Regions from separate parts of the Pseudomonas sp. SDO5215_S409 genome, predicted to be linked through region 1. Evidence: riboswitches for the same ligand, from Rfam matches in the RefSeq annotation. Region 1 holds a riboswitch; each other region holds the start of a gene.

Region 1 (10,300 bases):
TGCGTTCACGGTCGCCGAAGCCGCCGAGCCATGCGTCAGCGCTGTCTGCCAGGCCGTCCAGGTGCAGGCCGCCGCTGAGTAACACCCAAGCGGCCAGCAACAGGGCGGCATGCAGCAACAAGGGTGTACCCATCAACAGGCTGTTTAATGCCCACAGCAGCACACCGAACAACAACCCCACCAGCGGATAAAACAGCAGCGAGCGCCCCACGTGTTGCGGCGATGGCATGCCCGGCAAGCGGATCGGCAAACTGCTCAAAAATTGCAGGGCAATCCAGAATGGCAGCATCGTCACGCCCCTTCCTTCAAGACGCCGTCGGCCTCGACCCGCACGCTGAACAAGCCGCCGTGCCCGACCTCGACGTTGAGCAACTGCTCACGGGGCAGCCCCCGAGCACGGGCCAGCAACAGGCGCATGACCCCGCCGTGGCTGATCAATAGCACTCGCTGCCCGACATAAGACTGATGCAAACGTGCTACAGCGCCCAGCACCCGGTCGGAAAACGCGCTGACCGGCTCGCCCTCGGGCGGCGTAAAGCTGTAGGGGTCGGCCCAAAACCGCCCCAAGGCGTCGGCGTCGGTGTCCATCAGGGCGGCCGCGCTCTGCCCTTCCCACGCGCCGAAATGCAGTTCTTGCAGGTCTTTTTCCAGGCTGACCGGCACCTGCAACCGTGCGCCCAGCTCATCGGCAAACCGCGCACAACGTTGCAGCGGCGAGCTGACCAGGCGGTCCCAGGGACCTTGGCCCACCACCGCAGCGCGCATCTGCGCCCAGCCCTTGGCTGTGAGTGCGTCGTCCAGGCTGCCGCGTAAGCCGCCGCCCAGTTCGGTTTCGCCATGGCGCAGCAGGTGCAGGTGCAAGGTCATGCAGGGCGATCCGCCACTGCGGCCTCGGCGAAGGTCGCCATTTGCCCGTGCAGCGCACACGCCAGGCGCAATAACGGCACCGCCAGCGCTGCGCCGCTGCCTTCGCCCAGGCGCAGGCCCAGTTCCAGCACGGGGGCCGCGTCCAGACATTGCAGCACATGGCGATGACCCAGCTCGGCCCCGCGATGGCCAAACAGCAGCCACTCGCGGCACGTCGGGTTCAAGCGCGTGGCGACCAGCGCTGCGACGGTGCAGATAAAACCGTCCACCAGCACCGCTACACCGGCTTGAGCGCAGGCCAGGTAAGCCCCGACCAACGCGGCAATTTCAAAGCCCCCCAGATTGAACAAGGTGTTCAGTGCATCGCCGCGGCTGGCAGCATGCAAGGCCAGTGCGCGCTCGATCACCGCCACTTTATGGCTGACACCCTGGGCATCCAGGCCAGTGCCCGGGCCGGTCAGGTCGCTGACCTGGCAGCCCAGCAACGCACAGGCCAGGGCGCTGGCGGCCGTGGTGTTGCCAATGCCCATTTCGCCGCCGATAAACAACTGCACCCCTGCGGCGAGGGCTCTTTGCACGCTGTCACGTCCGGCTTGCAGGGCCAATTGTCCCTGGGCGTCGGTCATCGCCGGGCCGTTGACGAAGTTGGCGGTGCCCGGGCCGATGTTCAAGTGACGAACACCCGGCAGGTCGAGGGCGGGGGTGACCGTGCCCAGGTCGACGACTTCAAGCTGGGCGTTCAACTGACGCGCCAGCACACTGATGGCTGCCCCGCCCGTGACAAAGTTATGCAGCATTTGCCCGGTGACTTCCTGCGGGAACGCCGAAACGCCCTCGGCGACCACGCCATGGTCGCCCGCAAAAATGGCGACCCACACCTGATCGACGGCGGGTTTGAGTTGCCCTTGCAGGCCGGCCAGTTGCACGGCCAACGCTTCCAGTTGGCCGAGAGAACCCGCCGGTTTGGTCAATTGTTGCTGGCGGGCCAGGGCCTGTTCCCGGGTTGGGGTGTCAACGGCCTTGCTCGGGTTGAGCCACCAGGTGTCGGTCATAACGCAGTACCTTTCAAAGTCAGGGGCAGGCCGGCGACGGTCAGGACAACACGCTGGCACCGCTCGGCGAGAGCTTGATGGAGCCAACCGGCTTCATCGACGTAGCGGCGAGTCAATTCGCCCAGCGGGACGACACCGAGGCCGGTTTCGTTGCTGACAAAAATGATGTCCCCCGCAAGCGTCCCGACGCTGTCGAGCAGCGCCTCGCGCTCGCGGGCCAGACGGCCTGGGTCTTCCAGCATCAACAGGTTGGTCAGCCACAGGGTCAGGCAGTCCACCAGCAGGCAACGGCCAGGCGCGGCGGTTTCGCGCAGCACGCGGGCCAGTTCCAGCGGTTCTTCGATCAGGCCCCATTCGGCCGGGCGGCGTTGACGATGCTGGGCCACCCGCGCATTCATCTCGCCATCCAGCGGTTGGCTGGTGGCGATGTAAACCACCGCCCGCGCACTCTCGCTGGCAAGCTTTTCGGCCAGGCGACTTTTACCGGAACGGGCACCGCCCAGGATCAGTTGCAGCATCGCTCACACTCCACACAAGGTCCGTAACAACGCGGTGTCCAGGTGCTGCTCCACCAGGTCGGCCAGGCGCTCGATGTCCCGCTCGCGCAGGGCGTGGTAATCCACCGTTTGCACGTCCTTCAAGCCCGCCCAGCGCAAGAGCGCGCCGCACGCGGACGGGGTTTCAAACAGGCCGTGCAGGTACGTGCCGAGGACCTGCCCGTCGACGCTGCACGCGCCGTCCAGGCGCCCGTCGTCCAGCACCACCAACGGCTGCGCCAGGGCTTCACCCCGGGTCACACCGGCGTGAATTTCATACCCGCTCACGGCAGCGTCCTCCAGGGACAAGCGCCCCTGCACGTTGCGCAGCTGCTTCTCGGCTTCAAGCGTCGTGCTGAACCGCAACAAGCCCAGCCCGTCACTGGAACCGGCTGGCCCTTCGAGGCCCAGCGGGTCATGCACCTGCTCGCCCAGCATCTGCAACCCGCCACAAATCCCCAGCACCTTGCCGCCGTAGCGCAAGTGCCGGGCAATGGCGGTGTCCCAGCCATTGGCGCGCAGGTAAGCGAGGTCGGCACGCACGCTTTTCGAGCCGGGCAGGATGATTAAGTCGGCGCCCGGAATGGCCTGCCCCGGGCCGACGAACTGCAAGTCCACCTGGGGGTGCAGGCGCAGCGGGTCAAAATCGGTGTGATTGCTGATGCGCGGCAGCACCGGCACCACCACCTTGAGCACCTGGGAGGCCTTGTCGGTCTGGCGGCGGTCGATGCCGTCTTCGGCTTCCAGGTGCAGGTCCATCACGTAGGGCAGCACGCCCACCACCGGCTTGCCGGTGCGCGCTTGCAGCCAGTCGAGCCCCGGTTGCAGCAGCGCGATGTCGCCGCGAAAGCGGTTGATGATGAAGCCTTTGACCCGCGCCTGCTCCGAGGGCGACAGCAATTCCAGGGTGCCCACCAGGTGCGCGAACACCCCGCCGCGATTGATATCGGCGATCAGCAGCACCGGGCAATCCACGGCTTCGGCAAAGCCCATGTTGGCGATGTCATTGGCCCGCAGGTTGATCTCCGCCGGTGAGCCCGCGCCTTCGACCATGACCACCGGGTACGCCGCGCTCAATCGCGCATGCGAGGCCAGCACCGCCTGCAGGGCGATAGCCTTGTAGTCGTGATACGCCACCGCGTTCATGGTGGTCACCGCCCGGCCATGGATGATCACCTGTGAGCCCGTGTCGCTATTGGGCTTGAGCAGCACCGGGTTCATGTCGGTGTGCGGCGCCAGGTTGGCCGCCTGGGCCTGCACGGCCTGGGCGCGGCCGATCTCGCCGCCTTCGGCCGTCACTGCGCTGTTGAGGGCCATGTTCTGGGGTTTGAACGGCGCCACCGTGATGCCCTGGCGCACCAGCCAGCGGCACAGCGCCGTGACCAGCGTGCTTTTACCGGCATCGGACGTGGTGCCTTGCACCATCAGGGTACTCATGGGGTTTCCTTGTAGGCGATCAAGGCCTGTTCCAGGCGCTGCCAGTCGGCTTCGGTGTGCGGCAAGCCGAAGCGCAGGCTGCTGTCGTGCGCGAACAAGCGCAGCAGGATGCCGCGCCGCGCCATGAATTCGTGCAGCCGCTCGGCGTGGCCCGTGATCAACCATTGAAACAACGCACAGCTGCCCTGGGGCCGCAAACCGTGATGCTCCAGCAGATCAGACAGGCGCTGGCTGGCGGCCTCGCAGCGCAAGCGCTGCTGTGCATGGCCTACGGTATCGCGCAGGCAAACCTGGCCCAACACCCGCGTGGGGCCGCTGACCGCCCAGGGCCCGACCTGTTCGGCGAGCAGCTTGAGCAACTTGCGCTCCGCCAACACAAAGCCCAGGCGCACACCGGCCAGGCCGAAAAACTTGCCGAATGATCGCAACACAATCAGCCCCACCTGATGGGCCTGGCCCGCCAGGCTCAACTGCGGGGTGATGTCCATAAACGCTTCGTCCACCACCAGCCAGCCGCCGCGCCGGGCCAACCGGGCGTGCCAGTCGAGCAGGCGTTGCGGGGCCAGGCTCAGGCCCGTGGGGTTGTTGGGGTTGACCACCACCAGCACGTCGAGGCTGTCGATGAAAAAGTCGACCTCCTGCTCCATGACCTCGCGCACGATGTAACCGGCGCGGCGCCAGGCTTCGGCATGCTCGGCATAGCACGGCGACAGCACGCCCACCTTGCCCGCACGGCGCAAGCGCGGCAGCAACTGGATCGCCGCCTGAGAACCCGCCACCGGCAGCACGTGGGTGGCGCCGTAGTACTCGCACGCGGCCTGCTCCAACCCGTCATCGGTTTCAGGCAGCCGCGCCCACGCCCGCAACGGGATCTCGGGGATGGGCCAGGGCCACGGCGCCAGGCCGCTGGACAGGTCCACCCAGTCGGCTTCGGCAATCGCGTATTGCAGTGCGGCTTTGCGCAAGCGGCCACCGTGTTCAAGCATAAAATTCGGTCCCCACGCAGAGGATCAGCAACCACAGCCACACGCCGCGCTGCACCAGTTGCCAGCCGCGCTCGATAGCGTCGGCATCAGCCGGCGGGCCTTCGCCCAAGGGCGGGCGTTGGTGCAACTCACCGTGATAAATCGCCGCCCCGCCCAGTTCCACGCCCAGCGCCCCGGCACCGGCCGCCATCACCGGGCCTGCGTTGGGGCTGTCCCAGGTCGGCCCCTGCGTGCGCCAGCATTTGAGGGCCAGGCGGGTTTTGCCCAACAGGGCGTAGGTCAACGCCACCAATCGTGCGGGAATGTAGTTGAGTACATCGTCGATTTTTGCCGCTGCCCAGCCAAAGCGCTCGAAGCGCTCGTTACGATAGCCCCACATGGCGTCCAGCGTGTTGCTCAGGCGATAGAGCACCACACCGGGAACGCCTGCGATGACAAACCAGAACAACGCGGCGAACACCGCGTCGCTGCCGTTTTCCAGCACCGACTCGGTGGCCGCACGGGCCACTTCGGTGCTGTCCAGCTCGCTGGTCTGGCGACTGACCAGGTAGCTGACGCGCTGGCGGGCTGCGTCCAGGTCATCGCTGCGCAGCGCTTGCGCCACGGGGACCACATGTTCGCCCAGGCTGCGCATGCCCAGGGCGCAGTACAGCGCCAGTATTTCCAGGACCCAGCCGATATACGGCGCCCAGGACAACACGGTGGCCAACAGGGTGAGCGGCACCACGGCGATAAACCACGCGGTCACACCATGGCTGCGCCAACCCCGGCCACCCGGGTTGAAACGTTGTTCGACGCGCCCGGCAAAATTGCCGAACGCCACCAGCGGATGCCAGCGCCTGGGCTCGCCCAACAGCGCATCCAGCGCTACGGCGGCGACACTCAGCAAGGCCACACTCATTGACTCACTCCCCAAGCATTTTCATACAGCATGTCACTCAGTGGCCGAGGCTCGGCCCAGCCTTCGAGCTGCAACATCGGTGCCGAATAAAACTCGGTCACCGGGCCCAGGCACAACACGGCCAACGGCTTGGCACCGGGCGGCAAGCCCAGCAGGTCGGCCAGGGCCTGGGGTTCGAACAGCGACACCCACCCCATGCCGAGCCCTTCGGCACGGGCCGCCAGCCATAAATTCTGGATCGCGCAGGACAACGATGCCAGGTCCATTTCGGGCAAGGTGCGGCGGCCGAAGATATGCCGCTCGCGGCCGTCCATCAACGCGGCCACCAGCACCTCGGCGCAGTCGTGGATGCCTTCGACCTTGAGTTTCATGAAGTCGTCCGAGCGCTCGCCCAGCGCCTGGGCGGTGCGCACGCGCTCCTCTTCCACCAAGTGCTGGATGTGCCCGCGCAGGGTGCGATTGCTGATGCGGATAAAGCGCCAGGGTTGCATCAGGCCCACGCTCGGCGCCTGGTGGGCGGCGTGCAGCAGGCGTTGCAATAACGCTGGCGCGACGGTGCCACCGCTGAAATGGCGCATATCACGGCGTTCGGCGATGGCGCGGTAGACGGCGGCGCGGTCCGCTTCGGGAAAGGCGTTGTCGGTCATGGGCTCATCGCGGGCAAGCCCGTACCCACCGGGTGTGGCGCAGCGTCGGGCACAAACAAGGCTGCCACCGCCGCCGGGTTGGACGGGAAATAAAAGTGAACATAAGAGGCCGTCATTCGGCCCTGGCGATACACCGCCTCGGCGCCGCGCCCGCCGTTGGGGCTCAGGCCCCGGGCGATGGGCTGCCACTCGGTGCTGGTCAGGGAGTGATGGTAGGTGTGGCCGCGCAAGGTGCCTTCGGGCAGCTCGACACTTTGCAGCGCCAAGGCTGCCAGGCGTGTTTGCATGACCGCATCGCCTTGGAGCAAACCGAGCAACGCGGCGCGGTTGCCGTCCACGTCGGTGAGCGAGTCGAGCAGGTAAAGCATGCCGCCGCATTCGGCCAATAGCGGTTTTCCGGCCGCATGATGAGCACGGATCGCACCGAGCATCGCGGTGTTTTCCGACAAGGCCTGGTGGTGCAATTCCGGGTAGCCGCCGGGCAGGTACAGGCTGTCGGCGTCGGGCAACGCCCGGTCATGGATCGGCGAGAAAAAGAGCAACTGCGCGCCCATCGCCCGCAACAGATCAAGACTCGCGCCGTAGGTAAACGCAAAGGCTTCATCGCGAGCCACGGCGATGCGCACGCCAGTCAGCAACGGCGCGGCTTCGATCGGTTCGGGTGCGGCAAACGCCACCGGCGGTGGCAGCGCCACTTCGCAGCTGCTGCCCAAGGCTTGCGCGGCGGCGTCCAAGCGCAGGTCCAGGTCGTTGAGTTCGCTGGCCTGCACCAGGCCGAGGTGACGGCTCGGCAGTTCGATCCCGGTTTCCCGCGAGAGCGCGCCGTACCAGCGCAGGCCCTCGGTGAGGCTGCCTTCGAGTAATTGCGCGTGCCGCACCGTGCCCACACGGTTGGCCAGCACCCCGGCAAACGGCAGGTCTGGCTGGTAACGCGCCAGCCCCAGGGCCAGCGCGCCAAAGGTCTGCGCCATGGCCGTGCCATCGATCACCGCCAGTACCGGCACACCAAAATGCCGCGCCAGGTCAGCGCTCGACGGGGTGCCGTCAAACAGCCCCATCACGCCTTCGATCAGGATCAAGTCGGCCTCCCCCGCCGCTTCCCACAGCAAGCGGCGACTTTCCTGCTCGCCGACCATCCACATGTCCAGTTGATATACCGGCGCCCCGCTGGCGCGCTCGTGAATCATGGGGTCGAGAAAGTCCGGCCCGCACTTGAACACGCGCACCTTGCGCCCAAGGTTGCGGTGCAGGCGCGCCAATGCGGCGGTGACCGTGGTTTTGCCCTGGCCGGACGCCGGTGCGGCGATCAGGACGGCCGGGCAATGACGCGGCTGATTCAAAGTTCGATGCCCTTTTGTGCCTTGATACCGGCCTGGAAGGCGTGCTTGAGCAGGCCCATTTCGGTCACGGTGTCGGCCAGTTCGATCAGTTCGGGCTTGGCGCCACGACCCGTGACCACCACGTGTTGCATCGGCGGACGGGCCTGCAAGTCGCCCAGTACCTGGTCGAGGTCGAGGTAGCCGTGTTTAAGGGCGATGTTGAGTTCGTCCAGCACCACCAGGCCGATGGACGGGTCTTGCAGCATCTGCCGCGATACCGCCCAGGCGGCTTCGGCGGCGGCGATGTCACGCTGGCGGTCCTGGGTTTCCCAGGTGAAGCCCTCGCCCATCACGTGAAAACGCACCTGTTCAGGGAAGCGGCGGAAAAACAACTCCTCGCCGGTGCTGTTACGCCCCTTGATGAACTGCACCACACCGCATTGCATCCCGTGGCCCATGGACCGCGCCAGCATGCCAAACGCCGAACTGCTCTTGCCTTTGCCGTTGCCGGTGAGCACCAGCAGCAGGCCGCATTCGTTCGGGGAATTGGCAATACGTTCGTCGATCACCGCTTTTTTGCGCAGCATGCGCGCCAAATGGCGTTCGTCACGGTCGGGGGATTCGGTCATGGCAGCTCTCCGTTGGGGCTGGATGTAAACGGCGGGCAGGAAAAAGGCACACAGACAGCCAAGCATCGCCCACCGTGATGCTGTTGAATGGTCCAGGCCGGTCTCCGGGCTCATGAGCAGCGCCTCTTCTGCAAGAACGCCCGCGGTGCGCCTTCCCATATCGCCAGGCGATACAGTGGCTAAAAGCACCGTATTGACTCATTTACCGTTGCGGGGGCAGCGCCGGAATCGTAGCGGCACTGTCAAAAGTGCACGCACTCACCGGCTTCCCTGTTTCACCCTGTCGACACCTGTGCCACAGAGCACCTGAAACAAGCGGCGAAGGTTAGTGGCTTGGGGGTGGAGCGTCAAATTAAAGCGGGCCCAGGGTGTGTCAGCACTCGTTCAGGCCGTCACGAAAACGGATCGCCAGGGCCTTTAGCGACTGGCGCCAGCTTTCCAGTTCTTCGCGACTCAGCGGCGCGGGCGCTTCGTCCTCAAGGTTCACCGCCACGATCAGCGGCTGGGTCACGTCGCCCTTGGGTTTGTGGGGAATACGCGGCGGCTGGAACATCGCCAAGTGCGCAGCCAGCAGGCGCGCCACCCAGCTGTCGGGGTTTTGCGTCATTTCCACCAGTTCCGCCAGCTCCGGAATGGCCATCGACTCCAGCACCTTGGGCGCCAGGATGGTTTCGGCGCGGATCGCCCCGGCTTCGGGCAACCGGTAGAACCCGGCGATTTCATGGCACAACCCCAGCAAGGCGCCATACAGGTGGAACAGTGCGGCCTCACGCCCGGCCTGTACCAATGCAATCGCGTTCATCTCTTTGCCCGCTTCGGTGCGAGCCAGGGCCTCCAGGGACAACCCGGCAAAGTAGATTTTCTGGTTGGTGCGGGTATAGAGCTCGTTGGCCATGACGGCAGTCTCCACAACGAAATAAGGCGTGATGCTGGCTCAACAGTGTCATGGATCGGCCAAGGCCACTGCAAGCGCAAAAAAAGGCCGCCTTCGCAGGCGGCCTCGGTATCGAGCGGTTAGCGCATCAAGCGCCCTGGCGCTTGTCCTCGACCTTCCACTTGCCACCGTCGTAGAAGGCTTTCCAGCCGGTAGGCTTGCCTTCCACTTCGGTCTGCACGTATTGCTCCTTGGTCTTGCGGCTGTAGCGGATCACTGACGGGCGACCGTCCGGGTCCTTTTTCGGCGCTTCGCACAGGAAGTGGTACTTGGGATCGATCTCGTCCTTGTGCGGGGCGATTTCGATGACCAGCGGTGCGCGGGTTTCGCGGTTTTTCGGGAACTGGCTGGCCGCCAGGAACAGGCCCGAAGCGCCGTCACGCAGGATGTAGGTGTCGTCGACCTTCTCGCACTTGAGCTCCGGCATTTTCACCGGGTCCATCTTCGGCGGCGCCGCGTCACCGCTTTTAAGCAGCTTGCGGGTGTTTTTGCAGGTCGGGTTGGTGCAGCCGAAGAACTTGCCGAAACGGCCGGTCTTGAGCTGCATCTCGCTGCCGCACTTGTCGCATTCCAGGCTCGGACCTTCGTAGCCCTTGATGCGGTAGGTGCCTTCTTCGATCTCGTAGCCGTTGCAATCTGGGTTGTTACCGCAGATGTGCAACTTGTGTTTTTCGTCCAGCAGGTAGGCGTCCATCGCCGTGCTGCAAATAGGGCAACGGTGCTTGCCACGCAGTACCAGCGACTCGGACTCACCTTCGTCGTCGGCGGCGATTTCATCACCCGGCACCAGGTTGACCGTGGCCTTGCAGCGCTCTTTGGGCGGCAGGCTGTAGCCCGAGCAGCCCAGGAACACGCCGGTGGAGGCGGTGCGGATCTGCATCGGCCGACCGCAGGTCAGGCACGGGATGTCGGTCATCACCGGCTGGTTGGCGCGCATGCCGCTGTCGGGGCTTTCGGCCACTTCGAGTTTTTTCTTGAAGTCGCCGTAGAAC
Region 2 (10,300 bases), on a different contig from region 1:
ACGCCCAGGGCAGCCAGGCTACGCTGATGACGCGCATGCTCGAATTGGGCCATAACGCGCCCCTGGCACCCAATGCCAAGCTGCCCGACGAAATCGCGCTGAGCCTGAACCGCGAAAACATGTGCCCGTTGCCCGGTGAGTTCGATGCGTATGCGGGCGCGCACCCCAAGGAAGGCATGCCGCTGGCGGTCACCGGCCTGACCGACCAGCAATACCAGACCCTGCAACGCTGGCTGGCCTCTGGCGCCCCCATTGACGAGCAAGGCCTGGCCCCCAGCGCCAAGGAAGCGTTGCAGGTGCAACAGTGGGAAACCCTGTTCAACCAGCCCGGCGCCCGTGAGAGCCTGGTGGCGCGCTGGTTATACGAGCACCTGTTCCTGGCGCACATCTATTTTGAGAACGGCGAACCGGGGCATTTCTTCCAGTGGGTGCGTTCACGCACGCCCAGCGGCCAGCCGATCGACTTGATCAACACCCGTCGCCCTAACGACGACCCCGGCACCCAGGTGTACTACCGCCTGTGGCCGGTGCAGGGTGTGATCGTGCACAAGACCCACATCACTTACCCCTTCAGTGCGGCAAAAATGGCGCGCATCAAGTCGCTGTTCTATGGCAACGACTGGCAAGTGAACGCCTTGCCGGGCTACGGGCCGGGCCGCCGGGCCAACCCGTTTGAAACCTTTGAAGCCATTCCGGCCAAGGCGCGCTACCAGTTCATGCTCGATAACGCCGAATACTTTGTGCGCACCTTTATCCGTGGGCCGGTGTGCCGTGGGCAAATTGCCACAGACGTGATCCGCGACAACTTCTGGGTGCTGTTCCAGGAGCCCGACCACGACCTGTACGTGACCGATGCCCGCTATCGCGGCCAGGCCACGCCATTGCTGGCCATGCCGGGGCAGAACGATGACGTGGGCAGCGTGCTCAGCCTATGGCTGGCTTACCGTGACAAGCGCAATGCCTACGAGGCGCTGCGCCGGGACAGCTATGCCGAACTGCCCGCGCCGAGTTGGTCCAGCCTGTGGGCCGGTAACGACAACGCGCTGCTCAGTATTTTCCGCCACTTCGACAGCGCCTCGGTGACCAAAGGCCTGATCGGGGACGTTCCGCAGACGATGTGGCTGTTCGACTACCCTCTGCTTGAGCGTACCTATTACCAGTTGGCGGTGAATTTCGACGTGTTCGGCAACGTGTCGCACCAGGCGCAGACGCGCTTGTATTTCGACCTGATCCGCAACGGCGCCGAGCTGAACTTTTTACGACTGATGCCGGCAAACACCCGTGAAGACTTCGTCGACGACTGGTATCAGAACAGTGGCAAAGTCAAATTGTGGCTGGACTACGAGTCCATTGACGACAGCACCCCCACGGGCCTGAAACTGAACGGGAAAGACCCCAAGCGCGACTTCGCCAACCAGTTGCTCACCCGCTACGGTGACCTGAACGCCAGCCCCGACCCGATCAACCGCTGCACTGGCGCCTATTGCTCACGCCCGGGTATCGACCCGGCCCTGCAGGACGCTGAGCAGGTCTTGAGCCGCCTCACATCACGCCCGGCAGCCGGGCTGAAGGTGATCGAGCAGCTGCCGGAAGCCACTCTGTTGCGCATCGAAACCCGCAGCGGCAAACGCGGGGTGTACAGCATGCTGCGCAACCGCGCCCACAGTAACGTGGCGTTTATGCTTGGCGAGGCGTACCGCTACCAGCCGGGCCTGGACACCTTGACCATCTACCCGGGTGTACTCAGCAGCTACCCCAACTTCATGTTCAACATCCCGGCCGAGCAAGTGCCGGAGTTCGTCGCGGCCATGGAAAACGCCAAGGACGCCAAGCGTTTCGAGAAGATCGTCGACCGCTGGGGCGTGCGGCGCAGCCACCCGCAGTTCTGGCAGTACTTTCATGGCCTGTCGCAGTACCTTCGTGAAACCACCCCGGTGGAAGAGGGCGTGCTGGATATGAATCGCTATGAAAACCTGTGAGGTTTATTTCCCGACAAAAACAGTAGGGCTTTGTGCCGCCTCGATGATTGGCGTAAACTCCCCGCAAGCCTGTGAGGAGTTTCCATGACCGCCATAACTATTACCGACGCCGCCCACGATTACCTGGCCGACCTGCTGTCCAAGCAGAACACCCCCGGTATCGGCATTCGCGTCTTTATCACCCAGCCTGGTACCCAGTACGCCGAGACGTGCATTGCCTACTGCAAGCCAGGGGAAGAAAAACCTGAAGACACCGCCCTGGGGCTCAAAAGCTTCACGGCTTACATCGACGCGTTCAGCGAAGCCTTTCTGGACGATGCCGTGGTGGACTACGCTACCGATCGCATGGGCGGCCAACTGACCATCAAGGCGCCGAATGCCAAGGTGCCGAACGTCAACGCCGACAGCCCGGTGAACGAGCGCATCAACTACTACCTGCAAACCGAGATCAACCCCGGTCTGGCCAGCCACGGTGGTCAGGTCAGCCTGATCGACGTGGTGGACGACGGCATCGCGGTGCTCAAGTTCGGCGGCGGTTGCCAGGGCTGTGGCCAGGCAGACGTGACCTTGCGTGAAGGCATCGAGCGCACCTTGCTTGAGCGGGTTCCCGAGCTCAAGGGTGTGCGTGACGTGACCGACCATACGCAGAAAGAAAACGCCTACTACTAAAGCGTTCGCTGCAAACCGAAAAACGGCGCCCCGTGAGCGCCGTTTTTTATTTCCCGGGATTCAGGGGCGGTAGAGGTGGGCGTGGCCTGCGCGGTACAGCGAGGATTCACTGAAACTGTCGCTGGCCAGCACGCGCCCCACGATAATCAGCGCCGTGCGCCGAAAGCCTTTGGCCGTCACTTTGTCGGCAATGTCGGCGAGTGTCCCCATCACCCAGTCCTGGTCGGGCCATGTAGCCCGGTGCACCACGGCAATCGGGCAATCGGCCCCGTAGTGTGGCAGCAGTTCGGCGACGATCTTGTCCAGATGGCTGACCCCCAAATGCACCGCCATGGTGGTGCCATGTTGCGCCAGGCTGGCAAACGCCTCGCCTGTAGGCATGCGGGTCTTGTCGGCATAGCGCGTCAAAATCACGCTTTGCGCGATGTCTGGCAGCGTCAGCTCGGTTTCCAGTAATGCCGCGCAGGCCGCCACCGCCGTTACCCCGGGGATGATCTGGAACGGAATGCCCAGCTCGCGCAAACAGCGGATCTGCTCACCGATCGCGCCGTACAGGCTCGGATCGCCGGAATGCACCCGCGCCACGTCCTGGCCCTTTTCGTGGGCGGCCTTGATCAGGTCGATGATCTGTTCCAGGTGCAGTGGCGCGCTGTTGACCACCTGTTGCGCCTGATGGCCATCCAGTACCGCTGCTGGCACCAGGGAGCCTGCATAGATAATCACCGGGCAGTTGTGGATCAGCCGCTGCCCTTTGACGGTGATCAATTCCGGATCACCGGGGCCTGCGCCGATGAAAAAAACAGTCATGGGTCCATTCCTGTAAAAAAGCGGGCGAGCAGGGCCTCAGATGAAGAGTGCTCATGTTGGGTGGGGCGATTATCAGGAATTCAGTCGGCGTACGCCAATGCAAAGGTGGCCTGGGCGGTTTTTTTGCGGGTGATTTGCAGGGAAGCGGGGCGCTGGGCCAATTGCTCGGCCAGCGCCAGGGCGGCACTTTCGGCGACACCGTGGCAGCCGGTGTGGGCAAAGGCCACGGCTGATTTATGGCTCAACCGGCCTTCGTAAGCGGCCAATTGTTCGGCGCTGAAGCAATGCAGCGGTAGCTTCAGCCGTTGCGCCAGGGCGAGCAGGCCGGGCTCGTGCTGTTTGAGGTCAATACTGGCCAGCGCGGTGATGGAAGGGCGGTCAACGCCACCCTCGGCGAGGGCGGTGTTGAACAGGTCAAGCAGGTGGTTGACGTCACAGCCGCGCTGGCAACCTACGCCCACCACCCGCACGCGGGTCATGCCGACTGCTGGCCCCGGCGGAACAGCCACGCGCTGATCAGGCCCAGTGCCAGCCAGAACGCGACGTTGGTCAGGTGCGAGGCAATCTTGAACTGCGCTTCGAGGGCTTCAGGCGCCAGCATCGAATGCACCTCCGGCTGTGGTGCGCCGATCACATGGGGCACCACCAGAATCGCCGCGCCCAGGGCCTTGAGCAGCACGTTGCGGCCAAACACGATCAACGCGATACCGGCAGCGGTAGAGGCCGCCGTGCCGACCCACCAGAGTTGCCGCTGGGCCAGATCGGCCGCGGCGGTGCCCGGCAATTCGGGCGGCAGGCCCAGGGTCGGCGCCAGTACGAAGGTGGCATACCCGGCCAGGCCCCAAAACAGGCCTTGGGCCGTGCGGGTAGGGGCACGCAGGGTGTAAAGCCCCGCCAGCATCAGCGCGAAGCCCACGGCCACCACCAGGTTGCCGCCGGTGGTGGACAGCACGCGTTGCCAGCCGTCTTCGGGCTCCCAGGCTTCGGCGTCATGGCTGTGCTCGGCAGTGCCCTCGGCGTGTTCGTGCGCCTGGGTGGCGGCGGGGGCGTTTTCAAAGGTTTCGGCCTGCAGAATCAGCGGGGCGACCCACAAGCTTTGCAGCAGGGTCAGCAGCAAGGCCGCCAGCAGGCCGGTGAAACCGGCGGTTTGAGCAATACGCTTGATCATGTCGGCAAGTCTCAGTGGCACGGGAACGCGGCGCTGTGGCGGGTATCGTGGGCGGCGTTGTGCACCGCTTCGATGTGCGAGAAACCGGCGAAGTACACCAGGCACGCGCCCAGGATCGACGCGCCGATGGCGGCGGTCAGGCGTTGGCTCAGGGTAGTGGTGCCGCTGGCGGCGTGCGAGGTGCTGGTGATGATCGACATGGCGCGTCCCTTCGGGGTGTCAGGGTGAAACGAGCGCATGAAAACCCCGCGAGCCGGGCACGCAGGGTTTGAACAGCGCCCGCCCACCGCGGGTTTGTTATCTGATTTTTTCGGGCCGGTCTCCGGGCTTGCGAGGGGCTTTGGGCCTAAAAAGCATCACCTTCCCATGCCGTTGGCACAGTGGCTCTGACGCTTCGCTCGCTTACCGTTGCGGGGGCAGCACCGGACTGGTCATGCAGGCATGACGCACCGGTTTCCCGTTTCACCCTGTGAAGGGCACCCGAAACAAGGTGTGTAGGAGAGCATGCCGGGTGACGGTAGTCAAATGGCCCGAGCCCCTGTAGCCTTGCACCTTCGAGGTTCTTCGGCCCAGGCCGGAGCTAAGACGGGAACGCGGTCCAAGCCGCGGCTGCCCCCGCAACTGTGAAGGGTTCATCTGACTGCCACGCCACTGCCTGATTCGGCGGGAAGGCGCAGCCAGCGCCGGTGTACGCATCGGCAAGCCCCAAGCCAGGAGACCTGCCTCGCAACCGATTTTTACTTCAACCGGGCGGGGTGATCCGGTGACGAACGCAGCCTCGCGTACCCGCGCCGGCCTGCCGTCCCGTATGCCCGCCCCATAGGGCATCCGATGAAAACACTGGCCAAACTCCCCGTCACCATCGTTACCGGCTTTCTCGGCTCGGGCAAAACCACCTTGCTGCGCCACATGCTGGACAACGCCCAGGGCCGCCGCATTGCTGTGATCGTCAACGAATTCGGCGAGTTGGGCATCGACGGTGAAATCCTCAAGCAATGCTCCATCGGCTGCACCGAAGAAGAGGCCAACGGCCGTGTGTATGAGCTGGCCAACGGCTGCCTGTGCTGCACCGTGCAGGAAGAATTCTTCCCGGTGATGCGCGAACTGGTGGCCCGTCGCGGCGACCTTGACCACATCCTCATCGAAACCTCGGGCCTGGCCCTGCCCAAACCTTTGGTGCAAGCGTTCCAGTGGCCGGAAATCCGCAGCGCCTGCACCGTGGATGCGGTGATCACCGTGGTCGACAGCCCGGCCGTGGCCGCTGGCACGTTCGCCGCGTTCCCGGACCAGGTAGACGCCCAGCGCAAACTCGACCCTAACCTGGACCACGAGTCGCCGCTGCACGAGTTGTTTGCCGACCAACTGGCCAGCGCCGACCTGGTGATCCTCAACAAGACCGACCTGATCAACCCCGACGACCTGGCCCGTGTGCGCCTGGAAGTCGCCGAAGAACTGCCGCCTGCGGTGAAAATCATCGAAGCCAGCAGCGGGCGCCTGCCGCTGGACGTGCTGATCGGTTTGGGCGCGGGCTCCGAAGAACACATCGACAACCGCCACAGCCATCACGACCACCACCACGACGGTGATGACGATCACGACCACGATCACGACGCCTTCGATTCGATCTCCATCGACCTGCCGCAAGCCGACGAAGCGCTGCTGCTCGACGCGCTGACCCAATTGGTGGTGCAACACGGCATCCTGCGCATCAAGGGTTTTGCCGCCATCCCGAACAAACCGATGCGCCTGCTGATCCAGGGCGTGGGCACCCGTTTCGACAAGCATTTTGACCGTGCCTGGGGCGCTGACGAAGCGCGCACCACGCGCCTGGTGCTGATCGGCCAGGAACTGGACGCGGCAGGCCTTGAAGCGCAATTGCGCGCTGCCCTAAGCGTTTAACCCATGCACCTGCTCAGGACTCAGCCCGGCGGTTTCGTCTCCGATGACAACATCGCTGACCTTGGGCAAACCCCCGCTGAGCTGGTGATCCTGTGCAGCGGGGATTCGAGCCTGGCGCTGCTGGCCGAAGCGGCGCAGCAATTGCCCGACGACTACCCCAGCCTGCGCCTGGCCAACCCGATGCAGGTGCAGAACCACGCCTCGGTCGACCTGTACGTGGATGAGGTGCTGCGCCACGCCAAGGTCATCCTGATCTCGCTGCACGGCGGCATCGCCTATTGGCGTTATGGCATCGAGCGGCTGGTGGAACTGGCGCAGCGCGGCGTGCAACTGATTCTGGTGCCCGGGGACGACCGTCCCGACCCGGAACTGAGCAAACTCAGTACGGTGGACGCGCCTGAGCGCGACCGGCTCTGGCACTTTTTGCGTCAGGGCGGCCTGGGCAATGCGCTGGATTTTTACCGCTGCCTGGCCAGCACTTACCTGGGCCGCGACTACGCCTGGCAAGCGCCGCAGACCCTGCCCCGCACGGCGATTTACCACCCGCGCAAGGCCTGCGCTGAACTCCAGCACTGGCAAGCCGACTGGCAGGCTGGCCTGCCGGTGGCAGCGGTGTTGTTCTACCGCTCGCACTTGCAGGCGGCCAACACCGGTTTTATCGATGTGTTCTGCCAGCGCCTCCAGGCGGCGGGCCTCAACCCGTTGCCCATCGCGCTGGCCAGTTTGAAAGAGCCCGGCTGCCTGACGGTGGTCGAGGACCTGCTGGACGCCGTTGAAGCCGCGGTGATTCTCAACACCACAGGCTTTGCGCAGTCCAGCCCCGAAGCGCCGCATTTGCGGCCGTTTCGCCGCAATATCCCGGTGATCCAGGCCATTTGCGCGCAAGACAACGAACCGGGCTGGCAAGCCAGCGAGCAGGGCCTGGGCCCGCGCGACCTGGCGATGCACATCGCGCTGCCGGAACTGGACGGGCGCATCATCAGCCGTCCCATCAGCTTCAAAGACCTGGCCTGGCGCAGCGAGCGCAGCCAGTCGGACGTGGTGTGCTACCGCGCCTCCAGCGAGCGTATGGACTTTGTCGCCGAACTGGCGCGGCGCTGGGTAGCACTGGCCCGGGTGCCGAACGCCGAAAAACGCGTCGCGTTGATCCTGGCCAACTACCCGACCCGCGATGGCCGCATCGGCAACGGCGTAGGCCTGGACACCCCGGCCGCCGCGCTGAATATCCTGCGGGCGTTGCAGGCCGAAGGTTATCCGCTGCCGGCGCAGCTGCCGGACAGCGGCACCGCGTTGATTCATCAATTGCTCGGCGGCGTCACCAACGACCTCGACAGCCTCGACCTGCGCCCCTGCCACCAAAGCCTGAGCCTGGACGACTACGAGGCGATGTTTTTGCGCCTGCCACAGGCCAATCGCCAGGCCGTGCTGGAACGTTGGGGCGCGCCGCAAAACGACCCGATGTTCCGCGACGGCCGCCTGATGATCGCGGGCCTGCGGTTTGGCCTGACCTTTGTCGGCATCCAGCCCGCCCGGGGTTACCAGGTGGACGCCAGCGCCGTCTACCACGACCCGGACCTGGTGCCGCCCCATGGCTATCTCGCGTTCTATTTCTGGTTGCGCCACACCTATGGCGCCCATGGCGTGATCCATGTGGGCAAGCACGGCAACCTGGAATGGCTGCCCGGCAAGGGCGTGGGCCTGTCGCAACACTGCTGGCCGGACGCGCTGCTGGGGCCGCTACCGAACATCTACCCGTTTATCGTCAACGACCCGGGCGAGGGCGCCCAGGCCAAGCGCCGCACCCAGGCGGTGATCATCGACCACCTGATGCCGCCGCTGACCCGCGCCGAAACGTACGGCCCGCTGCGCAACCTGGAACTGTTGGCCGACGAATATTACGAAGCCCAACTGCTCGACCCGCGCCGCGCCCGCGAGCTGCAAAAGGACATCCTCACCCTGGTGCGCGAAACCCGTATCGACCAGGAATTGATGCTGGACGCGAACCTGGACAGCGACGCCGACGCGGCCATCTGGTTGCCGCGCCTGGACACCTACCTGTGCGACCTCAAGGAGTCGCAGATCCGCGATGGCCTGCACATTTTTGGCGAGTCGCCCGACGGGCGCCTGCGCATCGACACCTTGCTGGCGTTGCTGCGCATTCCGCGTGGCGATGGCCGGGGCGCGCAATCGAGCCTGTTGCGGGTGCTGGCCACCGCGTTCGCGCTGGGCTTCGACCCGCTGGACTGTGCCCTGGCCGAACCCTGGACCGGGCCGCGCCCGGCGCTGCTGCAACAGGTTGACGCGCAGCAGTGGCGCACGGCGGGCGATACCCGCGAGCGCCTGGAGGTGTATGCCGCGCAACTGATCGAGCAGGCGCTGCAAGGCCCTGTCGCACAACTCGACGCGCCGGGCTGGGAAGACGTCAATGCTGTTATCGACAGCCTGCGCAGTGTGGTCGCGCCGCGCCTGGACGCCTGCGGGCCGGCGGAAATGCACGGGTTGCTGGAGGCACTCAGCGGGCGCTTTGTGCCCGCAGGCCCCAGCGGTGCGCCGAGCCGTGGGCGCCTGGATGTGCTGCCCACGGGCCGCAACTTTTTCTCGGTGGACGTGCGCAACCTGCCCACCACCACCGCGTGGCGCATCGGTTTCCAGTCGGCCAATTTGATTCTGGAGCGGCACCTGCAGGACCACGGCGACCACTTGCGCCAGTTGGGCCTGTCGGTGTGGGGCACCGCTACCATGCGCACCGGCGGGGATGACATCGCCCAGGCCATGGCGCTGATGGGCGTGAGGCCGGTGTGGGCCACGGGCAGTCAGCGGGTGGATGACTTCGAGATTTTGCCGCTGAGCCTGCTGGACCGCCCTCGCGTGGACGTCACGCTGCGGGTTTCGGGGTTTTTCCGCGATGCCTTCGCCAACCTCATCCGCCTGTTCGACGCCGCCGTGCAGGCCGTGGCGGCGCTCGACGAGCCCGATGATCAAAACCCGCTGGCGGCCAAAGTGCGTAGCGAGCGGCAGGCCCTGCGCCAGTCGGGCCTGGATGACGCCGCCGCAGCCAAGCAAGCGGGCTGGCGCATCTTTGGCGCCAAGCCGGGCGCCTATGGCGCGGGCGTGCAGGACGCCATCGACGGGCGCCTGTGGCAGAGCCGCGAGGACCTGGCCGAGGTGTACCTCAACTGGGGCGGCTACGCCTATGGCGCGAGCGACGAGGGCACCGCTGCCCGTGCACAGTTCGCCACGCGCTTGAGCCAGGTGCAGGCGGTGGTGCAGAACCAGGACAACCGCGAGCACGACGTGCTCGACTCCAATGACTACTACCAGTTCCAGGGCGGCATGCTGGCCGCCGTCGAAACCCTGAGCGGCGAAAAAGCCGCCAGTTACCACGGCGACCACAGCCAGCCCGACCTGCCGAAAATCCGCACCCTCAAGGAAGAGTTGAACCGAGTGATCCGGGCCCGGGCGGCCAACCCCAAGTGGATCGAAGGGGTCAATCGCCATGGCTATAAAGGTGCGTTCGAACTGGCCGCCACCGTGGACAACCTGTTCGCGTTCGACGCCACCACGGCGCTGATCGACGACCACCAATACGCGTTGCTGGCCGAGGCTTACCTGCTCGACCCGCACACCCGTGAATTTGTGCAGCAGCACAACCCGGCGGCCCTGCGCGACATGACCGAGCGCCTTCTGGAGGCCCAGCAGCGCGGCCTGTGGCAGGCGCCGGGCGCGTACCGCGAGGCACTGGAAAACCTGTTGCTGGATATAGAAGAAGACAGCTGAT
Region 3 (10,300 bases), on a different contig from region 1:
CTCAAGGCGGTGACCAGCGCGATGATGGACGGGTCAACGGTACCGGCGTTATTGAAGGTGATGTTATTGCCGGTCAAGCTAATGGCTGTGCCTGCCAGCAACGTGTTGTAGGTAGCGCCCGCCCCCACGTTAACCGTCAAGCCATTGACTGCACTGCTGAACGTATTGACCAGCCCGATGCCGGCGGTCCCGGAACAGGTGACGACCGCGCCTACCGTCGGAAAGACAGGCGTACAGGCCGCCTCGGCCTGCGGGCTCGCCAGGCCGACCAACAGCCCCGCCACCCCCAGGCGGATCGCAAGATAAAGAGGAGAAACCCGAGGTGTAGCGGCAGTAGCAAGTCTTCTTCCCACGTTCAACTCCTTCGTGGTTCAAGCCTTTCGTCCGTGAATGCGCAGAAGCTCAAGTGACAGATCCAACACGCATCGAATTCGAAATACCTGACCGTGGCGACAACAGATTCTGTTTGTCAAAACGGTAGTAGACCGATTCAAAGGCTATTGAAATAAATGGTATTAATACTTTCGTTATGGGTCCGTAGGAATTAGATGACAGCCCCTACCCGCTGGGTTCCGGGGTATCGCCCCACGCAAAAATTCAGATTCCCGGACGTTAAAAGACGCTCTAATGGCGCCTTGTCGATTTGAAGAAAGACCTGGAGTAAGCAATGCCCCATGAAGGCAACCTCTTAGAAGCCGCGGTGGTTTTCCTGCTCGCGGCCGTGCTCACCGTTCCCTTGGCCAAGCGCCTGCAACTGGGCGCCGTCTTGGGCTATCTGCTGGCTGGCGTGATCATCGGCCCGTCGGTGCTGGGCCTGGTGGGCAACCCGCAAAGTGTCAGCCAGTTTTCCGAACTGGGCGTGGTGCTGCTGCTGTTCATCATCGGCCTGGAGCTGTCGCCCAAGCGTTTGTGGGTGATGCGCAAAGCCGTGTTTGGCGTTGGGCTGGCGCAGGTGTTGCTCACCGCCGTGGTGATGGGCGCGGTGGCGTTCTGGGCATTTGGCCAGGCGTGGAACGGCGCGATCGTGCTCGGGCTGGGCCTGGCGCTCTCGTCCACGGCGTTCGGCCTGCAAAGCCTGGCCGAGCGCAAGGAACTGAACCAGCCGCATGGCCGCCTGGCCTTTGCCATTTTGCTGTTCCAGGACATTGCGGCGATCCCGTTGATCGCCCTGGTGCCCCTGCTCGCGGGCAGCGATCACCCCACCACCGAAGCCCAGGGTTGGCATCACGGGTTGCAGGTGTTGGCCAGCATCGCCGTGGTGATCATCGGCGGGCGCTACCTGTTGCGCCCGGTGTTTCGCGTGGTGGCCAAGACCGGCCTGCGCGAGGTGTCCACCGCCACCGCCTTGCTGGTGGTGATCGGCACCGCCTGGCTGATGGAACTGGTGGGCGTGTCCATGGCCCTCGGCGCGTTCCTGGCCGGCCTGCTGCTGGCCGACTCCGAATACCGCCACGAATTGGAGTCGCAGATCGAACCGTTCAAGGGCCTGCTGTTGGGGCTGTTTTTTATCAGCGTGGGCATGGGCGCTAACCTCAGCCTGCTGTTCAGCTCGCCCCTGGCCGTGCTGGGCCTGACCTTGTTGCTGATCGCCATCAAGCTGCCGCTGCTGTACAGCGTCGGTCGCCTGGTGGGTGACCTGAACCGCGAGAGTGCCCTGCGCCTGGGCGTGGTGTTGGCGGCCGGGGGCGAGTTCGCGTTTGTGGTGTTCAAGATCGGTCGCGACCAGGGCCTGTTCGAGCCCCACCTGTACGACATCCTGGTACTGACCATCACCCTGTCCATGGCCGTCACCCCGCTGCTGCTGTTGCTCTGCCCGAAACTGTTCCGGCCCAAGGCCAAGCCGGTGGACGTGCCCGAGGAATACCGCGCTATCGAAAGCGACGCGCCACGCGTGGTGATCGCGGGCATGGGCCGCATGGGGCAGATTGTTGCGCGGATCCTGCGGGCGCAAAACATCTCGTTCATCGCCCTGGACACGTCGGTGGAAACCATCGAGTTGACCCGCAGCTTTGGCGGCATGCCGGTGTTCTACGGCGACCCCCGCCGCCCGGAGATCCTGCACGCGGCCAAGGTGGACCAGGCCGAGTTCTTTGTCATCGCCATGGACGATCCCGAGATCAACATCAAGACCGCCGAACTGGTGCGCAACCTCTACCCGCACATGAAGATCATCGCCCGCGCCCGCAACCGCCAGCACGTGCATCGCCTGGTCGACCTGGACGCCTCGCCCGTGCGGGAAACCTTCTACTCCAGCCTGGAAATGAGCCGCCGCACCCTGTTGGGGCTGGGGCTGACGCAAACCCAGGCCGATGCGCGCATCAACCGCTTCAAGGCCCATGACCTGCAACTGCTGGCCGCTCAACATGCCGTGTATGACGACGCCGCCAAAGTGATGCAAACCGCCCAGGAATCCCGGGCGGAATTGGCGCGATTATTTGAGATGGATCGGCTCGAGGAGGAGTCCGACAAGGTGTAAGGATCCACATGAACGAAATTGCGAAATTTCTGACAGAATGTCGCGCAATTTCGTTCATCCCTGGAGTGCTTCATGGCCACCCTCAGCAAATCCGCCGCCCTCTTGGCCCTGGCCCTGTTCGTGGGGTTGGGCGCGAGCCCCTCCTTCGCCGCCAAAAAAGCCGTGGCGCAAAAGACTGATACCCAGACCGTGTCCACCCTGGACGGCAAGTTCACCTTTGCCCTGCCCACGGCCTACGTAGGCGACACCTTGCCTACCGGCAGCGAAGCGGATGGCACCGCCTACACCAGCGGCACCTTGTATGCCAACTCGACGACCAAAAGTGTGGTCATCGTCGCCGAAACCGTGCGCAAAGACGCCAGCATCCAGAACAACGACACCGCGTTCCTGGACGGCGCCGCCAATGACTTCGTCAAGAGCCAGAGCGCCGCGTTGCCCGACTTCAAAAAGCAGGGCGAGAAGAAACTGACGGTCAAAGGCATCGGCGTGCGCCAGGTTGACAGCACGGCCACCCAGGGCGGCGGCAAGACCTTGAACTCGACGTTTCTTGCCGGTGCAGGCCAGCACATGCTGGTGATCCAGGCCATCTCCCGGGCGGACGATGTGAAGGGCCACGAAGCGCTGGTCAAACAGATCACCGGCGGCCAGTGACCCCACCGCAGGGCTTTAGTGCAGGCTGTTTTCCAGCCAGTGCTTGAGGTCCTGCACTTCGGCCTCGCCAACCGTATGAATCATGCCCGGATACCCGTGGAATTCAGGCGTGAGGCCGATCCCCTGCAGTACCTCATTGGCCCGCGTTGCCGACGCATAGGGCAACGCCTGGTCCAGCGTGCCGTGGCCAATAAAGATCGCCAGCGTGTCCAGTCGCTTGTCGGGCTTGAGCTGCCCTTTGAGCACGGACAATACGCTGCCGCTCAAGGCCGCGATCCCGCGCAGTTGCTCAGGCTGTCGCAAGCCCACTTCATACGACATGATCGCGCCCTGGCTGAACCCCACCAGGAACACCCGGTCACTGTGCGTGTGGTATTTGGCGGTGGCTTGGCGCACAAAGTCTTCGATCAGGCGGGCACTGCGCTGCAAGTCGGCGGTTTGGCCGTCGTACTCACCGTCACCGGGGGTTTTGGCAAACCAGCGGTAGCCGTCGGCGTCCACCGGCATGGGCGCGCGCACCGACAGGTAGGTCCAGGTGGACGGCAGCCGGTCCTTGAGGCCAAACAGGTCTTCTTCGTTGCTGCCAAACCCGTGCAGGAAAATCACCAGCGGTTCGTTGCGCGCATCAGGCTGGGTCTGCTCCAGGTACAGCAGCGGCAGGTCGTTGTGCAACACCGGGTCGGCATGGGCGGCGCCCGCCAACAGCGCGAGGCTTAGGGCAATCAGTTTGAGCATGGGCATTGACCTCTAGGGTTTGCGCAGTAAGTACGTGTCCATGATCCAGCCATTGGCCTGGCGCGCCGCCTTGCGCACCCGTTCGATTTCGTCGGCAACCTGCCCCACCTTGCCGCTGATGAGAATTTCGTCCGGCGTGCCCAGGTAGGCGCCCCAATAGATGTCCCTGTCTTGATCGGCCAGGGTGCGGTAGGAATCTTCGGCGTCCAACATGACCACCAGGGTGTCGGCATCGCTGACCTGCCCCGCGGCCAGGCGGCGCCCGGTGGTGATCTCGACGGAGCGGCCGATGCGGTTCAACGCCACTTTGTGCTGCGCCGCCAGCGCCTGGACGCTGGTGATCCCGGGGATGACGTCAAACTCGAACGCACAGCCGCCACCCGCCAGAATCGCCTGCAGAATGCGGATGGTGCTGTCGTACAACGCAGGGTCGCCCCAGGCCAGGAAAGCGCCCGTTTCGCCGTCGGCCATTTCTTCGTTGATCATGCGCTCGAAGGTGTGTTGCTTGTCGCGGTTGAGGTCTTGCACGGCGGTGGTGTAGTCGATGTCTCCCCGCACGCGCTCGGGGCACTCGGCCTCGACGAAGCGGTACGGGTGATCGGCGCTGATGTAGGTCTGGCAGATCTCCCGGCGCAGGTCGATCAGCTTGTCTTTGCTCTGGCCCTTGTCCATCAGAAAAAACACGTCGGTGCGGTTGAGCGCCTTGACCGCCTGCATCGTGATGTAGTCGGGGTTGCCGGCGCCAATGCCGATGATCAGGATGCGCTTCATGGGGATGCTCTCTGTGCGGGGCGCGGATTTTGCCATGTTCGGCGGCTCAGGCGTGAGTTTCCAGGCGCAGGCGCCATGCGTGGTGGTAACGCAGCTCGGTCGAAGACAGCGGCTCCACATCGATCAGGTAGAACATCGAGAGCGGAAACTTCATGACGTACAGCAGGGCCGCGCGAATCACGAACGGGTGCGTCACCGCCACCACGTGCCCGGGCTGTGTTTGGAGGGTGTGCATCCAGCGCCCTACCCGCTCGCAGATCTCATCGACCGACTCGCCGCCGTGGGGCGCGCTGCTCGGGTCCGTCAACCAGGTGTGCAGTTGCAGTGGGTCCACGTCGCTGAGGGCCTGGCCCTGCCATTCGCCAAAATCACCGTCGCGCAGCGCCGGCTCCATGACCGCCGTGGTGGCGAACAACGTCGCGGTCTGGCGGGTGCGCGCTTCGGGCCCGCACAGCAGGCGCGGGTCTTTCTTGAAACGCGCGGCCTGTGACAACGGTGCGTTTTCCCAGTCCATCAACACCGACTCGTCCGCCGGAAACCGTCCGCGCTTTTGATACGGGGTCAGCGCATGGCAAATCAGTGTCAATCGGGTGCCTTGCATGCATTTAACTCCGCGTTCGGGGCCCAGTCAGCGTAGACTGGTGAAGTTGTTTCAACATGTTACAACGCAAATGAAAACAGGAAGCCGGTTCAACGCCGGCGCGGTCGCGCCACTGTAGGGGGCCTTACAGCCTTAAGCCAGACCCTGTTTTCATCACCTTGGCTATTCCATTTCGGGACGCGTTATCCCTGGAGGTTCTCATGGCTTACACCGCTGCAACCGACTCCGATCTTTCTTTGCCCACGATTCCCCTGGGCGAGATCCTGCCCTGGGCCATTTTTGGCGGCCTGCTGTTGCTGCTGGCGATTTACTTCGTCGGTGCCGAACAAGGCGCCACTGCGGTATTCAAGGGCATGTATGTGCATGAGTTCGTGCACGACGGCCGCCACCTGCTGGGTTTCCCCTGCCATTGATCGGAGCGTGACGACATGACAGGGCATTTACTCGTTCGCGGGATGCTGGTGGGCTTGCTGGCCGGGATCCTGGCCTTTGGGTTTGCCAAGACGTTTGGCGAGCCGCAGATCGACAAGGCGATTGCCTTTGAAGATCAGATGGCGCAGATGCACGGCGATGCGCCGGAAGAAGAGCTGGTGAGCCGCGAAGTGCAAAGCACCTTCGGCCTGTTTACCGGCGTGGTGGTGTACAGCGTGTCGCTGGGCGGCATTTTTGCCCTGGTCTTCGCCTATGCGCTGGGCCGCATCGGCAAGGTCGGCCCGCGTGGCCTGGCCGCGCTCTTGGCACTGGCGGCATTTGTGACGCTGATTGTGGTGCCAGGCCTCAAGTACCCGGCCAACCCGCCTTCGGTGGGCGACCCGGACACCATTGCGCTGCGCACCCAGCTGTTTTTCCTGATGTTGCTGGTGTCGGTCGCGGCGGCGGTGATTGCGGTCAACACCGCCCGCAAGCTGATCGCCCGCCGTGGCATCTGGACCGGCGCGATACTGGGCGTGGCCCTGTACATCGTGATCGTCTCGGTGGCGGGCGGTTTGTTCCCGGTCATCAATGAAGTGCCAGAGCAGTTCTCGGCCGTGTTGCTGTGGAAATTTCGCGTCGCCTCGCTGGGCATCCAGCTGGTGCTGTGGACCACCGTCGGCCTGGTGTTCGGCGCCGTGGCCGAGCGCACGCTGAACGGTGCGCAGGCACGCCTGAATCGCTGAGACCCCGCGTCATCGACCGCTATCGCAGGCTCTCCTGCGGTAGCGGGCTGTCACTTTCGCCGCCACCGATCGGCACGCCCACGCGCAACAACCCCCTCCCCCACAAATCCAATAAATTTCATTGTTATGTCAGCACCACGAATGTTAGGTTAATAACAGCCACCATAAAAATGTATGACAGATAACATAGACCGCCGGGCACGTCATGGACAAGCACAGCTTTCACCACACACTGGAACAGCAATTTCCCACGCTGACGCCCACGGGCAAGCGGATTGCTACGTACCTGCTGGCCAACCTGTCGCAGCTGCCTTTTGAAACGGCCGACAGCATTGCCCAACACGCCGGCACCACTGGCATCACCGTCGGCCGCTTCCTGCGCACCCTGGGTTATCGCAACCTGGATGACGTGAAGCGAGGCCTGCGCGGCGACCCACAGTCCCACTGGCTGATCACCGACCGCCTGGGCGCGTTTCGCCAGGAAGCCCATCAGCAAGACGCCCTCGACCGCTCCCTGGCCCGCGAAGTCGAGGCCATCGAACACACCTACCAGCTGGCGCGCAGTGAACCGTTCGGGCGCATCGTGCAGCAGATCGTCGAGGCCGATGCCGTGTTTATCCTGGGTATCCAGTCGACTCGCGGCATTCTCAGCGCGTTTCACAGCCACCTCGAATACATCCGCCCCAAGGTCTATTACGTTGACGGCCTGTCGGGCATCTATGCCGAAACCCTGAACTCGGGCTTCGAAAAGCCCTACGCGCTCATCGCCGATTTCCGCGCCTACTCCAGCATTACGCCGACCTTCTGCGAAACCGCCAACGCCGAAGGTTTGCCGCTGGCGCTGATCACCGACCTGCAGTGCCCGTGGGCGCGGGACTATGAGACGGACCTGCTGCAACTCAAGACCGATGTAGGACAGTTCTGGGATTCCATGGCCCCGTTAACCTGCCTTTTTAATCTGATAGTCTCCGCCGTGGCCGAACACTACGGCGAGCGCCTGGATGCGCGTCTGGCAAAAAACCGTGCCCTGCAACAGGCCTTTGGCCAGTTTGAACCGTGACCGAGAAAGGACCTCTTCAAGTGAACAACCCTCTGCTCGTAGAAATCGCCCCGCCTGAATTCCCGGTGCAGATCGACCTGATCTACGCCAGCGCCGACAACCTGGCAGGCGTCGTGATCTACCGCAACGCGCGTTGCCTGCTGCACACCGAGGCCGCCGAGTGCCTGCGCAAAGCCAGCCAGTTTGCCCGCCAGGCTGGCTACACCCTGCGTATCTATGACGCCTACCGCCCGGCCTATGCCCAGCAACTGCTGTGGCAAGCACTGCCCGACCCCAACTACGTGCGCGACCCGCGCCTGGGCTCGCACCACACCCGGGGCGTGGCGGTGGACCTGACCTTGCTCGACGAGCACGGTGAGCCCCTGGACATGGGCACGGCCTTTGATGCCATGGAGCCCAAGTCCCACCCGTTCTACCCCGACCTGCCGCCGCAGGTGCAGCGCAACCGTTTGATCCTGATGGGCATCATGCTCGGCGCAGGCTTCAAGGCGATTGCCACGGAGTGGTGGCATTACGAGCTGCCGGATGCCGAAAACTTCCCCCTGATCGAGGAGTCGCACTGACCTTAAAACCTGCCCCCACAATAATAAGCAGCACCTTTGGCTCCAACTGCCCGGTTATAGATTTCATAAAAACTGACCCGCTTTTTCCTCTAAATAATCAAGGAAACCGGCATGACCCTTAGCACCCGAAACACCCTGACCCTGTCCCTGCTGTGCGCGGCCCTGAGCCTGGGCGCGTGGCAATCGGCAAGCGCCGCTGCGCCCAAGGACACCCTGATGATCGGCAAAGCCGCCGACCCGCAAACCCTCGACCCGGCCGTGACCATCGACAACAACGATTGGGCCGTGACCTACCCCGCCTACCAGAAACTGGTGGCCTATAAAGTCGAAAACGGCAAAGGCAGCACCGACGTGCAGGGCGACCTGGCCGAGCGTTGGGACATTTCCGCCGACAACCTGGTGTGGACCTTCACCCTCAAGCCCGGCAACAAATTCGACGACGGCGCCGCCGTGGATGCCAACGCCGTGAAGTTCTCCTTCGACCGCGTGATGCAGCTCAAGCAAGGCCCGTCCGGTGCGTTCCCGGATGACATGAGCGTGAGCGTGATCGACCCGCTCACCGTGCGTTTTACCCTGACCAAACCCTACGCGCCCTTCCTCTACACCCTGGCCCACAACGGCGCCGGCATCATCAACCCGGACGTGGTCAAGCAAGGCGACGTCAACGCCTACCTGTCCACCCACACCGCAGGCTCCGGCGCGTTTCGCCTGAGCAACTGGCAAAAGGGCCAGTCGCTGACCCTGGAACCCAACACCTATTACGCGGGCGCAAAACCTGCGCTGAACAAGGTGGTGATCAAGATCATCGGCGAAGCCTCGGTGCGCCGCCTGCAGCTGGAAAAAGGCGACCTGGACATCGCCGAAGACATGCCCCAGGACCAGCTCACCACCCTGGCCAGCAAAAAGGGCGTGGTGATCGACGAGTTCCCGTCGCTGCGCGTGACCTATCTGTACCTGAACAACAAAAAGGCGCCGCTGGATAACCTCAATGCGCGCCAGGCCCTCGTCGATGCGGTGGACTACAAAGGCATCGTCGACGGCATCCTCAAGGGCCAGGCCAAGCTCATGAACGGCCCGATCCCGGCCGGGATGTGGGCGCATGACGACAGCCTGCCGCTGATGAAACAGGACCTGGACGCCGCTGGCGCCAACCTGAAAAAAGTCCCGGGCAAGATCACCAACCTGAACTTCATGTACTCCGACAAGGACGCCAACTGGGAGTCCATCGGCCTCACCCTGCAAGCCAGCCTGGCACCGCTGGGCATCAACCTGAAGATGGAAAAACTGGCCAACGCCACCATGCGCGAACGCCTGGGCAAGGGTGACTTCGACGTGTCCATCGGTTCCTGGGCACCGGACTTTTCCGACCCCTACATGTACATGAACTTCTGGTTCGACTCCGCGCTGCAAGGCCTGCCGGGCAACCGCTCGTTCTACAGCAACCCGCAGGTGGACACGCTGGTGCGCGATGCGGCGGCCAACAACGACACGGCCAAGCGCACCGAGCTGTACCAGCAAGCGCAAAAGATCGTGGTCAAGGACGCCGTGTACGCCTACCTGTACCAGAAGAACTACACCCTGCCGATGCGTGACTCGGTGAAGGGCTATGTGTTCCATCCGATGCTGGAGCAGGTGTTCAACGTGGCTGAAATCAGCAAGTAACCCGTAAAGCGCCGAGGTGGGAACCGGCGGGCCTGCGTTGCCCGCCCGTTCCCACGCTGACGGCCTCCTGATTCACAGTCCCGTGCTACAGAGGAGCCCCCATGGCCTTCCTGACTGTTTTGCGTAAACGCCTGTTCGGCCTGTTGCTGGTCGTGGTGGGCGTGTCGCTGATCACCTTTTGCATCTCTCACCTGATTCCGGGTGACCCGGCGCGCCTGATTGCCGGCGACCGGGCCACCGATGCCATCGTCGAGAACATCCGCCACCAGCTCGGCCTCGACCTGCCGCTGTACCAGCAATACCTGCGCTACATGAGCGACCTGCTGCACGGCGACCTCGGCACCTCGATCCGTACCAGCCGCCCGGTGCTGGAAGACCTGCAGACCTTCTTCCCCGCCACCCTGGAGCTGGCCTTTGCCGCGCTGCTGCTGTCGGTGCTAGTGGGCGTGCCGCTGGGGGTGTTGTCGGCGGTGTACCACAACCGCGCCATCGACCAGTTCGCACGGACCCTGGCGGTCACCGGCATTTCGACCCCGGCGTTCTGGCTGGGCCTGGGCTTGATCGTGTTGTTCTACGGCCAGCTTGGCTGGCTCCCCGGCAGCGGCCGGCTCGACGAGGGCCTGA

What was found. Region 1 has a riboswitch for cobalamin ahead of cobO (cob(I)yrinic acid a,c-diamide adenosyltransferase). Riboswitches for the same ligand answer to the same signal wherever they lie in the genome.
Region 2: another riboswitch for cobalamin. It lies ahead of ACW9H9_RS06410 (CbtB domain-containing protein); the one in region 1 lies ahead of cobO (cob(I)yrinic acid a,c-diamide adenosyltransferase).
Region 3: another riboswitch for cobalamin. It lies ahead of ACW9H9_RS23390 (CbtB domain-containing protein); the one in region 1 lies ahead of cobO (cob(I)yrinic acid a,c-diamide adenosyltransferase).

Annotation. Positions count from the first base shown of each region.
Region 1 is NZ_JBSVWN010000014.1:77,734-88,033, forward strand. Features, by position in the region: gene ACW9H9_RS10415 (adenosylcobinamide-GDP ribazoletransferase) at 1-289, opposite strand, end outside; gene cobC (alpha-ribazole phosphatase family protein) at 292-867, opposite strand; gene cobT (nicotinate-nucleotide--dimethylbenzimidazole phosphoribosyltransferase) at 864-1,919, opposite strand; gene cobU (bifunctional adenosylcobinamide kinase/adenosylcobinamide-phosphate guanylyltransferase) at 1,916-2,437, opposite strand; gene ACW9H9_RS10435 (cobyric acid synthase) at 2,441-3,892, opposite strand; gene cobD (threonine-phosphate decarboxylase CobD) at 3,889-4,878, opposite strand; gene cbiB (adenosylcobinamide-phosphate synthase CbiB) at 4,871-5,779, opposite strand; gene bluB (5,6-dimethylbenzimidazole synthase) at 5,776-6,426, opposite strand; gene ACW9H9_RS10455 (cobyrinate a,c-diamide synthase) at 6,423-7,766, opposite strand; gene cobO (cob(I)yrinic acid a,c-diamide adenosyltransferase) at 7,763-8,374, opposite strand; cobalamin riboswitch at 8,453-8,699, opposite strand; gene ACW9H9_RS10465 (DUF6586 family protein) at 8,748-9,269, opposite strand; gene topA (type I DNA topoisomerase) at 9,397-10,300, opposite strand, start outside.
Region 2 is NZ_JBSVWN010000008.1:13,579-23,878, reverse strand. Features, by position in the region: gene ACW9H9_RS06435 (fatty acid cis/trans isomerase) at 1-1,979, shown strand, start outside; gene nfuA (Fe-S biogenesis protein NfuA) at 2,064-2,648, shown strand; gene cobM (precorrin-4 C(11)-methyltransferase) at 2,709-3,455, opposite strand; gene ACW9H9_RS06420 (cobalamin biosynthesis protein) at 3,536-3,934, opposite strand; gene ACW9H9_RS06415 (CbtA family protein) at 3,931-4,623, opposite strand; gene ACW9H9_RS06410 (CbtB domain-containing protein) at 4,635-4,823, opposite strand; cobalamin riboswitch at 4,920-5,122, opposite strand; cobalamin riboswitch at 5,164-5,364, shown strand; gene cobW (cobalamin biosynthesis protein CobW) at 5,455-6,522, shown strand; gene cobN (cobaltochelatase subunit CobN) at 6,526-10,299, shown strand; gene ACW9H9_RS06395 (ATP-binding protein) at 10,299-10,300, shown strand, end outside.
Region 3 is NZ_JBSVWN010000056.1:18,323-28,622, forward strand. Features, by position in the region: gene ACW9H9_RS23360 (autotransporter-associated beta strand repeat-containing protein) at 1-353, opposite strand, end outside; gene ACW9H9_RS23365 (monovalent cation:proton antiporter-2 (CPA2) family protein) at 668-2,476, shown strand; gene ACW9H9_RS23370 (hypothetical protein) at 2,549-3,127, shown strand; gene ACW9H9_RS23375 (alpha/beta hydrolase) at 3,143-3,862, opposite strand; gene cobF (precorrin-6A synthase (deacetylating)) at 3,875-4,633, opposite strand; gene ACW9H9_RS23385 (histidine phosphatase family protein) at 4,680-5,234, opposite strand; adenosylcobalamin (AdoCbl) riboswitch at 5,286-5,434, shown strand; gene ACW9H9_RS23390 (CbtB domain-containing protein) at 5,435-5,647, shown strand; gene ACW9H9_RS23395 (CbtA family protein) at 5,663-6,391, shown strand; gene ACW9H9_RS23400 (MurR/RpiR family transcriptional regulator) at 6,597-7,451, shown strand; gene ddpX (D-alanyl-D-alanine dipeptidase) at 7,472-8,014, shown strand; gene ACW9H9_RS23410 (ABC transporter substrate-binding protein) at 8,126-9,676, shown strand; gene ACW9H9_RS23415 (ABC transporter permease) at 9,778-10,300, shown strand, end outside.